4 regions of the Lactobacillus panisapium genome follow, and region 2 is predicted to be linked to each of the others. Evidence: predicted binding sites of a transcription regulator. Region 2 holds the regulator's gene; each other region holds the start of a gene.
What was found. Region 2 encodes HrcA, which represses chaperone genes, less so after heat shock. Its sites were predicted from a motif close to TTAGCACTCNNNNNNNNNGAGTGCTAA; they were not measured.
Positions count from the first base shown of each region.

Region 1: groES (co-chaperone GroES) is a predicted target of HrcA. The motif match lies at 1,634-1,660, and genes of this name have one in related genera.
Region 3: GYM71_RS03535 (ATP-dependent Clp protease ATP-binding subunit) is a predicted target of HrcA. The motif match lies at 1,888-1,914, and genes of this name have one in related genera.
Region 4: GYM71_RS08755 (Hsp20/alpha crystallin family protein) is a predicted target of HrcA. The motif match lies at 1,345-1,371, and genes of this name have one in related genera.

Region 1 covers NZ_CP048268.1:1,520,773-1,523,985, reverse strand. The annotation lists gene GYM71_RS07290 (ABC-F family ATP-binding cassette domain-containing protein) at 1-568, opposite strand, end outside; gene GYM71_RS07285 (redox-sensing transcriptional repressor Rex) at 882-1,523, shown strand; gene groES (co-chaperone GroES) at 1,705-1,989, shown strand; gene groL (chaperonin GroEL) at 2,006-3,213, shown strand, end outside.
Region 2 covers NZ_CP048268.1:1,210,137-1,213,349, reverse strand. The annotation lists gene ribF (riboflavin biosynthesis protein RibF) at 1-914, shown strand, start outside; gene hrcA (heat-inducible transcriptional repressor HrcA) at 1,054-2,103, shown strand; gene grpE (nucleotide exchange factor GrpE) at 2,116-2,709, shown strand; gene dnaK (molecular chaperone DnaK) at 2,728-3,213, shown strand, end outside.
Region 3 covers NZ_CP048268.1:706,682-709,894, reverse strand. The annotation lists gene ptsP (phosphoenolpyruvate--protein phosphotransferase) at 1-1,226, opposite strand, end outside; gene GYM71_RS03545 (phosphocarrier protein HPr) at 1,226-1,492, opposite strand; gene GYM71_RS03540 (hypothetical protein) at 1,605-1,787, opposite strand; gene GYM71_RS03535 (ATP-dependent Clp protease ATP-binding subunit) at 1,956-3,213, shown strand, end outside.
Region 4 covers NZ_CP048268.1:1,841,942-1,845,154, forward strand. The annotation lists gene GYM71_RS08745 (Y-family DNA polymerase) at 1-722, opposite strand, end outside; gene greA (transcription elongation factor GreA) at 803-1,264, opposite strand; gene GYM71_RS08755 (Hsp20/alpha crystallin family protein) at 1,477-1,905, shown strand; gene GYM71_RS08760 (C1 family peptidase) at 2,050-3,213, shown strand, end outside.

The DNA.
Region 1 (3,213 bases), 310 kb from region 2:
AGTTGGTCGGCTCATCGAGTAAAAGTAGCGGTGGCTTGCGTAATAGCAGTTTGACAAAGGCAAGCCGGGTTTTTTCACCACCAGAAAGATCACCAATAATTTTAGTCCAAGTATTTTCAGGGAAGTTAAAACCATTCAAAATACTTTTAATATCCGCCTGATAGGTATATCCACCTTGTTGTTCAAAATCAAATTGCAACTGGTCATATTGTTTTAAAAGTTGCTTATCTTCCGGATGTTCGGCAATTGCTTGTTGCAAGCCGCGGATTTTTTGTCCTTTTGCAATTAATGGCGCAAAAACGGTCAGCATTTCATCCCAAATGCTCTTACTTTCATCTAAGCCATTTTCCTGCGCGATATAACCCACATCGATCCCTTTATTAATGGTAAATTCGCCGTGGGTAGCTTCTTCTTCACCCGTCATAATTTTAAGGAGTGTGGTTTTACCAACTCCATTTGGTCCTACAAGGCCAATTCTTGCATTTGAATCAATCGAGAAATTAACGTGATTGAATAGCGTATTGGCACCAAATTGTTTTTCTAAATCGTGTCCTTGTGCAATTATCATATTTTTCACCTAAAGTCTATTTTAGCATATGTGGCAAGACTGCTGGCAACTGCATGAGAAATAAGCCTTTTTTAAGTAAAATTATTTTTTCATCATTAGTAAATTGATTACGAGTATTTGCTCAGTTATTTACAAATAATTTTTTAATTACCATGTAAAGCGGGTTAATTAACAGTAAAATCGTGTTTTGTGATTGTGTTAGATTGTGAAAAAACATTTGCAAATATCAGTAAGTTATAGGTAAAATAATATTAATTGATGAGTGAATTCACAAAAAAGCTCACTAGTGATATTAAGTTGGAGGCTTTTTAAAATGGAAAAAATAAAAATACCTACAGCGACAGCGAAGAGACTGCCGCTTTACTATCGTTACCTAATTATCCTGAATGAAGCTGGTAAAGAAAAAGTTTCATCTACTGAATTATCAGAAGCAGTTCAGGTTGATAGTGCATCAATCCGTCGTGATTTTTCATATTTTGGTGCTTTGGGTAAGCGTGGGTATGGCTATGATGTCAAAAGTCTCCTATCCTTTTTTAAAAAGATTTTAAATCAAGATACTTTAACTAATGTTGCATTAGTTGGTGTAGGTAATTTGGGGCACGCCTTGCTCAACTATAACTTCAAACGAAGCAATAACATCCGAATTTCCTGTGCTTTTGATATTAATCCTAAAATTACGGGTAAAATTTTGAGTGGCGTTCCTGTTTATGAAATGAGTGAATTGCAAAAGCAGCTGAGTGACCAACAGATCACCATCGCTATTTTGACAGTGCCGTCAGATTCTGCACAAAAAACAGCGGATGACATGGTCGAAGCTGGCATTAAGGGCATTATGAACTTTACGCCAATTCGGTTATCAGCTCCAACCGGGGTTAGAATTCAAAATGTTGACTTGGCGACTGAATTACAAACCCTCATTTATTTCCTTGATTCGGATAAAGATAAGAATAGATAAATATATAAAGCCGCCGCTGCAATGGCTAAAGAAAGTTAGCACTTTAAGTAAAAAAGTGCTAATTTTTTCTTGCTTTTTTTATTAAAAGGGGGTATTATCATATTTGTAAGTTAGCACTTGGTTAATAAGAGTGCTAACAAATAACAAAAATGATTTTAAATTAAAATTAGGAGGGACAAACGTGTTACAACCAATTGGTGATCGCGTGATCGTAAAAGTTAAAGAAGAAGAAGAAAAGACTGTAGGCGGAATCGTCCTTGCTTCAAATGCTAAAGAAAAGCCAACAGAAGGTGAAGTTGTTGCTGTCGGTGAAGGCAGTTATGCAGAAAACGGCAACAAGATCCCAATGTCAGTTGAAAAGGGCGACGTTGTTCTATATGACAAGTATTCTGGCACTAACGTTGAATACGAAGGTGAAAAATTCTTAGTCCTTCATGAAAAAGATATTTTGGCAGTGGTTAAGTAATTAAGGAGCGAAAATTATGGCAAAAGATATTAAATTCTCAGAAAAAGCAAGACGTTCCCTATTAAAGGGTGTTGATAAGTTAGCTGATACTGTTAAGGCAACAATCGGTCCTAAAGGTAGAAACGTTGTCTTAGAGCAATCTTACGGCAATCCTGAAATTACTAACGATGGTGTTACCATTGCTAAGTCAATTGAATTAAAAGACCACTACGAAAACATGGGTGCTAAATTAGTTGCCGAAGCTGCACAAAAGACTAACGACATTGCTGGTGACGGTACCACTACTGCAGTTGTGTTAACTCAAGCAATCATCCGTGAAGGAATGAAGAACGTAACTGCTGGTGCTAACCCCGTAGGTGTTCGTCGCGGAATTGAAAAAGCTACCAAGGCTGTTGTTGATGAATTACATAAAGTAAGTCACACTGTTTCTTCAAAAGATCAAATTGCGCAAGTTGCTTCAGTTTCATCTGCTTCAAAAGAAGTTGGTGACTTAATCGCTGACGCAATGGAAAAAGTTGGTAACGATGGTGTTATCACAATTGAAGACTCACGTGGTATTGAAACTGAATTATCAGTAGTTGAAGGTATGCAATTCGATCGTGGTTACTTATCACAATACATGGTAACTGACAACGATAAGATGGAAGCAGATTTGGACAACCCATATGTTTTAATTACTGACAAGAAGATTTCTAACATTCAAGACATCTTGCCATTATTGCAAGAGATTGTTCAACAAGGTAAATCATTATTGATTATCGCTGACGATGTTTCTGGTGAAGCACTTCCTACTTTAGTATTGAACAAGATTCGTGGTACTTTCAACGTTGTTGCTGTTAAGGCTCCAGGCTTTGGTGACCGTCGTAAAGAACAATTACAAGATATTGCCGCTCTTACTGGTGGTACAGTTATTACCGAAGATCTTGGTCTTGAATTAAAGGACACAACGATTGATCAATTAGGTAAAGCACGTCGCATCACTGTTACTAAGGACTCAACGACTATTGTTGATGGTGCTGGTTCAGATGAAGCAATTAAAGAACGTGAAGACTCAATCAGAAGTCAAATCGAAGAAACTACTTCAGACTTTGACAAGAAGAAGTTGCAAGAACGTCTTGCTAAATTAACTGGTGGTGTAGCTGTTATTCATGTTGGTGCTGCTACTGAAACTGAGTTAAAAGAACGTCGCTACCGGATTGAAGATGCTTTGAACTCAACTCGTGC
Region 2 (3,213 bases):
CTTACCCCATCGGCGAAAAGCTATTTCCAACTAATATTATCTTAGCGCTTGGTTTTTTTGATGGCGTCCATCTCGGACACCAGCAGTTAATTAAAATTGCCAAAAAAAAGGCAGACGACAAGCACTTGCCTTTGGTTGTAATGACCTTTGACCGTCATCCTAAAGAGGTTTACCAAAATTCACAAGTTACCTATATAGATAATTTAGGTGAAAAAGCCTATAAAATGCAAAAACTTGGTGTCGACTATTTATTGGTCATGCATTTTAATGAGCAATTTTGCCAGTTAACTGCACAAGAATTTGTTGATAACATTGTCGTCAAACTGGGTGCTGACACGGTAGTGGCTGGCTTTGATTATACTTATGGTCCTAAAGATATTGCTAATATGAAAAATTTTCCTAAATTTGCTAGAGGCAGATTTGAAATAATTGATGTTCCGAAACAATCTTATGATGGTCAAAAGATTGGCTCGACGGAAATTAAAAAGGCAATTACTGCTGGTCAGATGGACTTAGCACAAAAACTTTTGGGTGCGCCATATGTTATGTCTGGGACAGTAGGTCATGGTCTGCGTAATGGGCATAAATTGGGCTTTCCTACAGCTAATCTAGTATGGGATACTAACAAAGTGGTGCCAAAGGTTGGCGTGTATGCAACCCGAACTAAAATTAAGGGTCAATGGTATGACTCAATGACTAGTGTTGGCTATAATGTAACTATTAATGATAATAAGAAGATTTTTATTGAATCTAATTTATTTGGGTTTAATGAAGAAGCTTATGACGAGGACATGGTTATAAAGTGGTACAAGTATACACGTGGTGAGATTAAGTTTGCTAACTTGAACGAGCTAAAAATGCAGATGAAACAAGATGAAGCTGAAATAAAGGCTTATTTTGCCCAGAGAAACTAATAAATTCTTCCGGTTAATTAGAAAACTGCATTTTGTCATAAAAAAGTTTAGCACTCGACTTGACATTCTGCTAAAAACTAGTATCATAATAATTGTTAGCACCTGATAAGTATGAGTGCTAAAAGTGAGGGCGATTTTTATGTTGACCGAACGTCAAGAATTAATTTTAAAGACAATTATTAATGATTTTACGCAAACGCATGAACCGGTTGGATCTAAAACGGTCATGAATCAGTTGCCAATTAAAGTTTCTAGTGCAACTATTCGTAATGAAATGGCTGCTTTGGAAGACAAGGGATTACTTGAGAAAACACACCTTTCAAGTGGACGCGTACCGTCTACTGAAGGATATCGGTATTACTTAGATAATTTACTTGAACCTCTTCAAATCCCGTCGTCTGTTTACCAGAAAATTGTTAGTCAATTAGATCAGCCTTTTCACCAAGTCAACGAGATTGTACAGGAAGCTGCCAAAATTCTTTCTGACTTGACTAATTACACTGCTTTTGCAGAGGGACCCGAAAATAGTGATTTAACTATCACTGGCTTTCGAATCGTACCGTTATTTAATCGCCAAATTATGGCAATCTTGGTAACTAGTGATGGTAACGTCCATAGCCAAGTTTACAGCTTACCTTATAATGTTCACGGTGATGAAGTAGAAAAAGCTGTGCGGATGATTAACGATGAGCTCGTAGGAAAAGCTTTAAGTGAGATAACTCCTACCTTGCTTAATCAGACCTTGGGTAAAAAGCTAACGAGTAATCATGTAAGCGAACTAATTGATTTAGTTGAAGATGTTATTAACGATGCTGCTAGTGAGCAGATGTACGTTGATGGTCAAATCAACTTATTGAATAATAGTTCGTTTGATGATGTTTCTAGCTTGCGTTCACTATATGAATTGATTGATCACAATGATTTGATTTCTAATTTTGTTGATGACAAGACTAATTCAGATGGTGGCAAATATCCGGTACGTGTAAGTTTGGGTTCTGAATTGTCAAATGATTTGTTAAGAGATTATAGTCTGCTTACGGCAGAGTATAGCGTTGGCTCCCATGGCAAGGGCATAATTGCTTTACTTGGCCCGAATAATATGCCATATTCACAAGTTATTGGCCTTTTGGAATACTTTAGAAATGAATTGGCTAAGAAACTACTTGAATATTATGGTAGGTTTAAATAAAGGAGGTTAGCCGTGAGTAAGGAAAAATATGTTAGCGAAAAAGATTTGGCCAAAGATAAAAGTCAAACAGAAAAAGCTAAAAAAGATGAAAAAAGCAAAGTAAGTACTAAGGTTGACGAACACAAAGATCAAAAATCCGCAGAAAAAAAGCTTGCGGAAAATTTAGCCAAAGCTCAAGAAGAAAAGAAAGACTTGGAGGACAAATTCCTTCGTAGTCAAGCGGAAATGCAAAATATGCAAAATCGCTACAATAATGAGCGTGCACAATTAATCAAGTATGAATCACAATCTTTAGCAAAGGATGTTCTACCAGCAATGGATAACCTTGAACGTGCCTTGAATACTAAAGTAGATGATGAAGCTTCTAAACAACTTAAAAAGGGTGTCCAAATGACTTTGGATTCTTTGATTAAGGCGATGAAGGATCATGGTATCAGTGAAATTGAAGCTGAGGGAGCTAAATTTGATCCTAATTTACATCAAGCAGTACAAACTGTAGAAGCTGAAAATGATGAACAAAAAGATCACGTTGTTCAAGTTTTACAAAAAGGATATTCATATAAAGATCGTACACTAAGACCAGCAATGGTTGTTGTTGCACAATAATTGAAAGGAAGATTATTAATGTCAAAAGTTATCGGTATTGACCTCGGAACCACTAACTCAGCAGTAGCAGTTTTAGAGGGTAAAGAACCAAAGATTATTACTAACCCAGAAGGTAACCGTACCACTCCATCCGTTGTCGCATTTAAAGATGGTGAAATTCAAGTAGGTGAAGTTGCTAAGAGACAAGCAATCACTAACCCTAACACAATTTCATCAATTAAGCGTCATATGGGTGAGACTGATTACAAGGTAAAAATTGGCGACAAGTCTTATACTCCACAAGAAATTTCTGCCATGATTTTACAATACATCAAGAAGTTTTCTGAAGATTATTTAGGTGAAAAAGTTACGGAAGCAGTTATCACCGTACCTGCATACTTCAACGATGCACAACGTCAAGCTACTAAGGACGCTGGTAAGATTGCCGGTTTAGAAGTTAAACGGATCATCAATGAGCCTACTGCATCATCACTTGCTTACGGTCTTGATAAAGATGCCGAAGAC
Region 3 (3,213 bases), 500 kb from region 2:
GCCAAAATTGACTTAGCTTTACGCAATTCAGCTAAAGTACCAATCATTGGGAACATAATTCCGAGCTTACCGAATGCTGATGCACGCAATAAAGCACGTAACTGTGTCCGGAAGATTTCCTCATTTTGCAATGACAGTCTAATTGCACGTACGCCCAAGAATGGGTTCATTTCTTCAGGTAAGTCCCAGTAATCGAGGTGCTTGTCACCACCGATATCCATGGTTCTGATAATGACTTGCTTGCCATGCATCCCTTCGATAACTTCTTTATAGGCTTCGAATTGATCTTCCTCAGTTGGAAAATCTTTAGAATCCATGTACAAAAATTCTGTTCTGTATAAACCAACAGCTTCAGCACCATTGGCATTTACACCAGCCATATCATTTGGAGTACCAATGTTAGCAGCGATCGTGAATTTCTTCCCGTCAGCAGTTACTGAAGGTTCATTCTTTAATTTTTCCCATTCAGCTTTTTGCTTTAAGAAAGCGTCACTCTTCTTCTTGTAATCAGCTACTTGTTCATCAGTTGGTTCAATTACAGCGTCACCGTTCAAACCATCAACAACTAAGTTTTGACCGTTAGTCACGTCCTTAGTAATTGAATCAGTCCCGACAACAGCAGGTAATTCTAATGAACGAGCCATGATTGCTGAGTGAGCAGTCCGACCACCAATATCGGTTACAAAACCTTTGACAAACTTTTTGTTTAATTGCGCAGTATCACTTGGAGTTAAGTCGTGTGCAACAACGATAACTTCATGATCAATTGAAGCAGGATTAGGCAATTCCTTGTTAAGCAAGTGCGCCATAATTCGCTTAGAAACATCACGAACATCTGCAGCACGTTGTTGCATATATGCGTTATCAGTCATTCCTTCAAAAATTGTAATAAATTTTTGAGCAGTTTCATCTAACGCAGCTTCGCTGTTGATCTTTTGCTCCTTGATTTCATTTTCAATTGCACCCGTAAATTCAGGGTCATTCAAAATCATCAAATGTGCTTCAAAGACTTGGGCTTCATCTTCACCTAAGCTCTTTTTAGCGCTGTCGCGAATTTGCTCAACTTCTGCAGTTGAAACTTCAATTGCTTTTTTGTAACGAGCCAATTCACTGTCAACGTCGCTAATTGTCGTCTTTGTATAAGTAAGATCAGGTTCAACCAAGAGATAGGCTGGTGCTACAGCAATACCATCACTTGCAGCAATTCCTTTTAATGTCTTGGTCATTATTCAGCCAAACCCTCTTTTTTCATTGTTTCAGAAATAGCAGCAATTGCGTCTTTTTCGTCATCACCATCAGCACTAATAGTAACATCGGCATTCTTACCAACACCAAGTGACATAACACCCATGATTGACTTCAAGTTAACTGACTTACCATTGTATTCAAGGTTGATGTCTGAACCAAACTTTGAAGCAGCTTGAACTAACAAAGTTGCTGGACGAGCATGAATACCTGTTTCTGCAATAACATGAAAATCGCGTTTTTCCATTATAAATATCTCCTTTGAATTGAAAAAATCAAACCGGTAGTAAATACCTATTCCTGTATTAGACTATCATTTTTTTGTGAATTAGACAACATAAATGTAACAGTTTACATCATTAAAGTTCAGACTTTGATTGCGTGTAAACTATTTTGCCTCCTCGCAAGGCTTTTCCAGTTATATTCTGTCTTTTACCAAAAGATCTTAAAGCAGCTTGAAAATCAAACGCTTCTTCAGGTTTAACTTCATAATGATCCAATTCACCATTTGCTAACTGCTCCAGAATTTCTTGATAATCCAACTTTACCACCGTTTCTATAAAACATATTCCATCCTTAGCAAAAAAATTGCTAAGGCTTATTTTAGCATATTTACTATGTCGACAGAAAAGGTTTTAAGTTTTAGCACTTGATTATTGCGAGTGCTAATTATATAATTTAATCATTGAAAAGAAAGGCGGTATAACATAATGCTTTGTCAAAACTGTCAAAAGCGACCTGCCTCAATTCACCTTTTTGCAAAGGTCAATGGGCAAAGCCGCGAAATTAATTTATGTCAACAATGCTATCAAGAACTTCAACAACAAGGAAATATTAATATGAGTAATGATAATAATGGTTTCTTTGGCGATTTTAACGATTTATTTAACTTTAGTAACGGCAATAACGGAATGAATGGCAATCCTAACAATCCGGGAATGAACCCAGGTAATCCTGGTAATCCAAATAACGGTGGAAATGGACGCTCACTACTTGATCAATACGGTACTGATTTAACTGCATTAGCGAAAAAAGGTAAAATTGATCCCGTCATTGGTCGCGATAAAGAAATTGCGCGTGTCATTGAAATTTTAAACAGAAGAACCAAAAATAACCCGGTCTTAATTGGTGAGGCTGGTGTTGGTAAGACTGCTGTCGTAGAGGGCTTGGCCCAACAAATTGTGGACGGTTCAGTGCCAGCCAAATTACAAGATAAACGAATCATTTCATTAAATGTTGTTTCACTTGTTCAAGGCACCGGAATTCGTGGCCAATTTGAACAGCGTATGCAGCAACTTATCAAGGAACTGCAAGATCACGATGACATCATTTTATTTATTGATGAGATTCATGAAATTGTTGGTGCTGGTAATGCTGAAGGTGGAATGGACGCTGGAAATATTATTAAACCCGCACTGGCTCGTGGTGACTTGCAGCTTGTTGGTGCAACAACCTTAAAAGAATACCGTGAAATTGAGAAAGATTCCGCTTTAGCTCGGCGGTTCCAACCCGTTGATGTTAAGGAACCATCAGTAGCGGAGACTATTCAAATCTTAAAAGGAATTCAAAAGCGCTACGAAGATTATCACCATGTTCACTACACGGATGATGCAATCAAAGCTGCTGCTGAATTATCTGAGCGCTATATTCAAGATAGATTCTTGCCCGACAAGGCTATCGACTTACTTGATGAAGCTGGTTCTCGCATGAATTTGACAATTCCTTATGTTGATAAGGATAAAATGAAGGAACGAATTGATGCTGCACAGCAATTAAAGCAGGATTCTCTTAAAAATGAGGACTACGAAAAAGCTGCTTATTATCGTGATCAAATCGAAAAATACAATAAGATGAAAGATCAAAAAGTCGATCCTGATAAGTCACCAATTATTACTAGCAAGATCATGAACAAAATTGTCGAAGAAAAAACAGGCATCCCTGTTGGCGACTTACAAAAACAAGAAGAAA
Region 4 (3,213 bases), 630 kb from region 2:
ATTACGCCAAATTCTTTCTTCAAAATCGCGGGATCGGTATGTGCTAATTCATACATATTATTGATATGCAAACGCCGCAGATGATGGGCTGTTCTTTTGCCAATTCCCCAGACTTCTTCCATATCAGTAATTCGCCAAATTGTATCGGGAACATCAATATAATGCCAATAGTCAATCATTGAATGGCGGTGCTTAGCAGAAATATCCATTGCTAGTTTGGCAAGAAGCGGATTTTCACCAATTCCGCAGGTAGTGTATAGGCCCAATTTATCCCTAATCTCACACTGAATTTTACGTGCGACTAAATAGGGATCATCCCCAAACAAATGCCAAGATTTAGTCATATCAATCATGCTTTCATCAATTGAATACGCATGAATATCTTCATCCGCCGCATATTCACGAAATATATCCAGCACTTGCATGCTGCGCTTAATATATAAATTCATATGCGGATCAACCAGCAATAAATCAGGTGCATCTTTTTTAGTGGGCAAATCGCGCACACGCATCACGTTAGTTAAACCATACTTTGCTTTTGCTAAAGGAGAAGCCGCCATAATTAACCCTGAACCATACTTGCTATCAGGCTGATGGGACACCACTGCCAGCACAGCCTTCATGGGATTAAGTCCTAGTTCTAGCGCCTCACAGCTTGCAAAAAATGACTTATTATCAATCATAAACACTACGCGGTGGGGTTCATAACGATAATCATACATTTTTTCCACTCCTTGTTACAAACCTTTGTTCGTTTAAAGTTAATTATACAAACGCTAGTTCGATTAATCAAGTGCAAAATTTAGTCAATTGCCATAATAGTAACGTGATATTCTCCCGCAGGCGCCATTACGCTAACTGTCGTATTCACCTCTTTTTTCATTATTGCTTGCCCAAGAGGTGAATCAAACGCAACCTTTCCGTCGGCAATATCGGCTTCCATCCGGCCAACTACTTTATACTTCTCTGTTTCGTCATCATCATCAAATTTAAGTGTGACTGTCTTACCAAGGTCAACCTTCCCATCAGCGGTTTTATCAACAACATCAGCATATTTTAGTTGTTTTTCTAAGTACCGCACGCGGCTTTGTAAGTGACCCAGATCACGCTTAGCCTCAGTGTATTCAGTATTTTCCGACAAGTCACCCAGTGCCCGGGCCTCTTGCAAAATCTTAATTCTGCGCGGACGATCCTTTTTCAATTCAGCAATTTCGTTCTTAATTTTTTGGTAACCTTCCGGCGTCATTTTCTGATAATAAACCAATATTTTTACTCCTTTTGTTTGTTAGAAAAATTTTTTCCACAAGCTATTATTACTGCCACAACAGTTTTCAGCTTTTATTTTTAGCACTCGAAAATAAAGAGTGCTAAATGCTTTAATTTTAATTTTCTAGGTACTATAATAATAACTGTAATGAGGAAATAGCAAACACCTCATTACAAAACTTAATTAAATTTGAAAGGAAGCTTTTTACTATGGCAAATGATATGATGAATCGGCACAATGACTTATTTGATGCGATGAACGATTGGTTTGATCTTCCAAGAAAATTTTTTGACGATGGCGATATGGCCAAATTAATGCAATCAGACGTTGTTGAAAATGATAAAGAATACATTATCAAAGTAGACATGCCTGGAATGGATAAAAATGATATTAACTTAAACTACAATAACGGCATTTTGAGCGTATCAGGCTCTAGAAAATCATTCAAAGACCTATCTAATGATAAGAATAATAGTCTTATTCACCGTGAAAGAAGCGAAGGTCACATTTCTCGCAGCTTCAGATTACCAAATGTGGTTGCAAGTGAGATCCATGCAAAGTATGATAATGGTGTATTGACTATTACTTTACCAAAACAAAGTTCTGGTCAAAGTGATAATTCAATTCAAATTGATTAACTTATTTAATAAAGATTGCAAGAAGTTCAAGATAAGTTGCCAATACAAATAATTCTCTAAAACGAGTTCAGCTATTGAACCCGTTTTTCTTTTGGCTTAAAATATAAAGTAATTTAAAATTAGATTAAAAAAGGAGAATTATTAATGGGACACAAAATTACTGTTCAAGAGCTTGAAAAGTTTGCGAACAATTTTAATGACAACCCCAAAAATCAGGTTGTTGCCCGTGCTGCTCAAAAAAGCGGCGTTTCGATGGCAGCTTATAACGAGCGGGTTCAAAATGAACTAACACGTGTTTTTTCAACAGAATTAGATACTGAAAATGTTACTAACCAACTTCATTCAGGCCGCTGTTGGGAATTTGCCACTCTGAACATACTACGTCATCAATTTGGTAAAAAATATCACTGCAAGAATTTTACTTTTTCACAAAGTTATAATTTTTTCTGGGACAAAATTGAACGTGCCAACACTTTTTATGACAACATTTTGGCTACCGCTGATGAAAAATTAAATTCACGTACGGTTGAAGCCATCTTAGGCGGAGCCGGCGAAGATGGCGGACATTTTCATATGGGTGCTGCTTTAATCGAAAAATATGGTGTCGTTCCGTCATACGCCATGCCTGAAAGTTTCAACGCCAATAACACTGATGCGTTTGGCAAGACTTTAGGCGATAAATTGAGAAAAGATGCATTAGTATTGCGGGAATTGAAGCAAGCAGGCAAAGACAAAGAAGTCGAGCAAGCACGCGAGCAATTTTTAAGTGAAGTCTACCAGATGACGGCAATTGCAGTCGGTGAGCCACCAAAGAAATTTGACCTTGAATACCGCGATGATGACAAGAAGTACCACTTGGACAAAGACTTGACACCACTTGAATTTTTACACAAGTACATGGGCGAGGTTGACTTTAATGATTACGTTGTTTTAACTAACGCTCCTGATCGTGAATATAACAAGTTGTACGGCATTCCATTTGCTGATAACGTTGGCGGCGTCTGCAGAATTAAGTTCTTGAATGTACCGATGGAATACTTAGAAACTTACGCTGTTAACCAGTTAAAAGATGGTGAAGCTGTTTGGTTTGGTAATGATGTCCTTGTTCAAAGCGACCGTAAGCAAGGATATCTTGACAGCGATTTGTACAAGTACAGTGACTTATACGGCGTCGATCTCAGCATGTCAAAAGCTGACCGTCTACGGACCGGTTCAGGTTACGCCAGTCATGCAATGGTATTAGTTGGTGTCGATGAAGATAAAGGCCAAATTCGCCAGTGGAAAGTCGAAAACTCCTGGGGCGAAAAG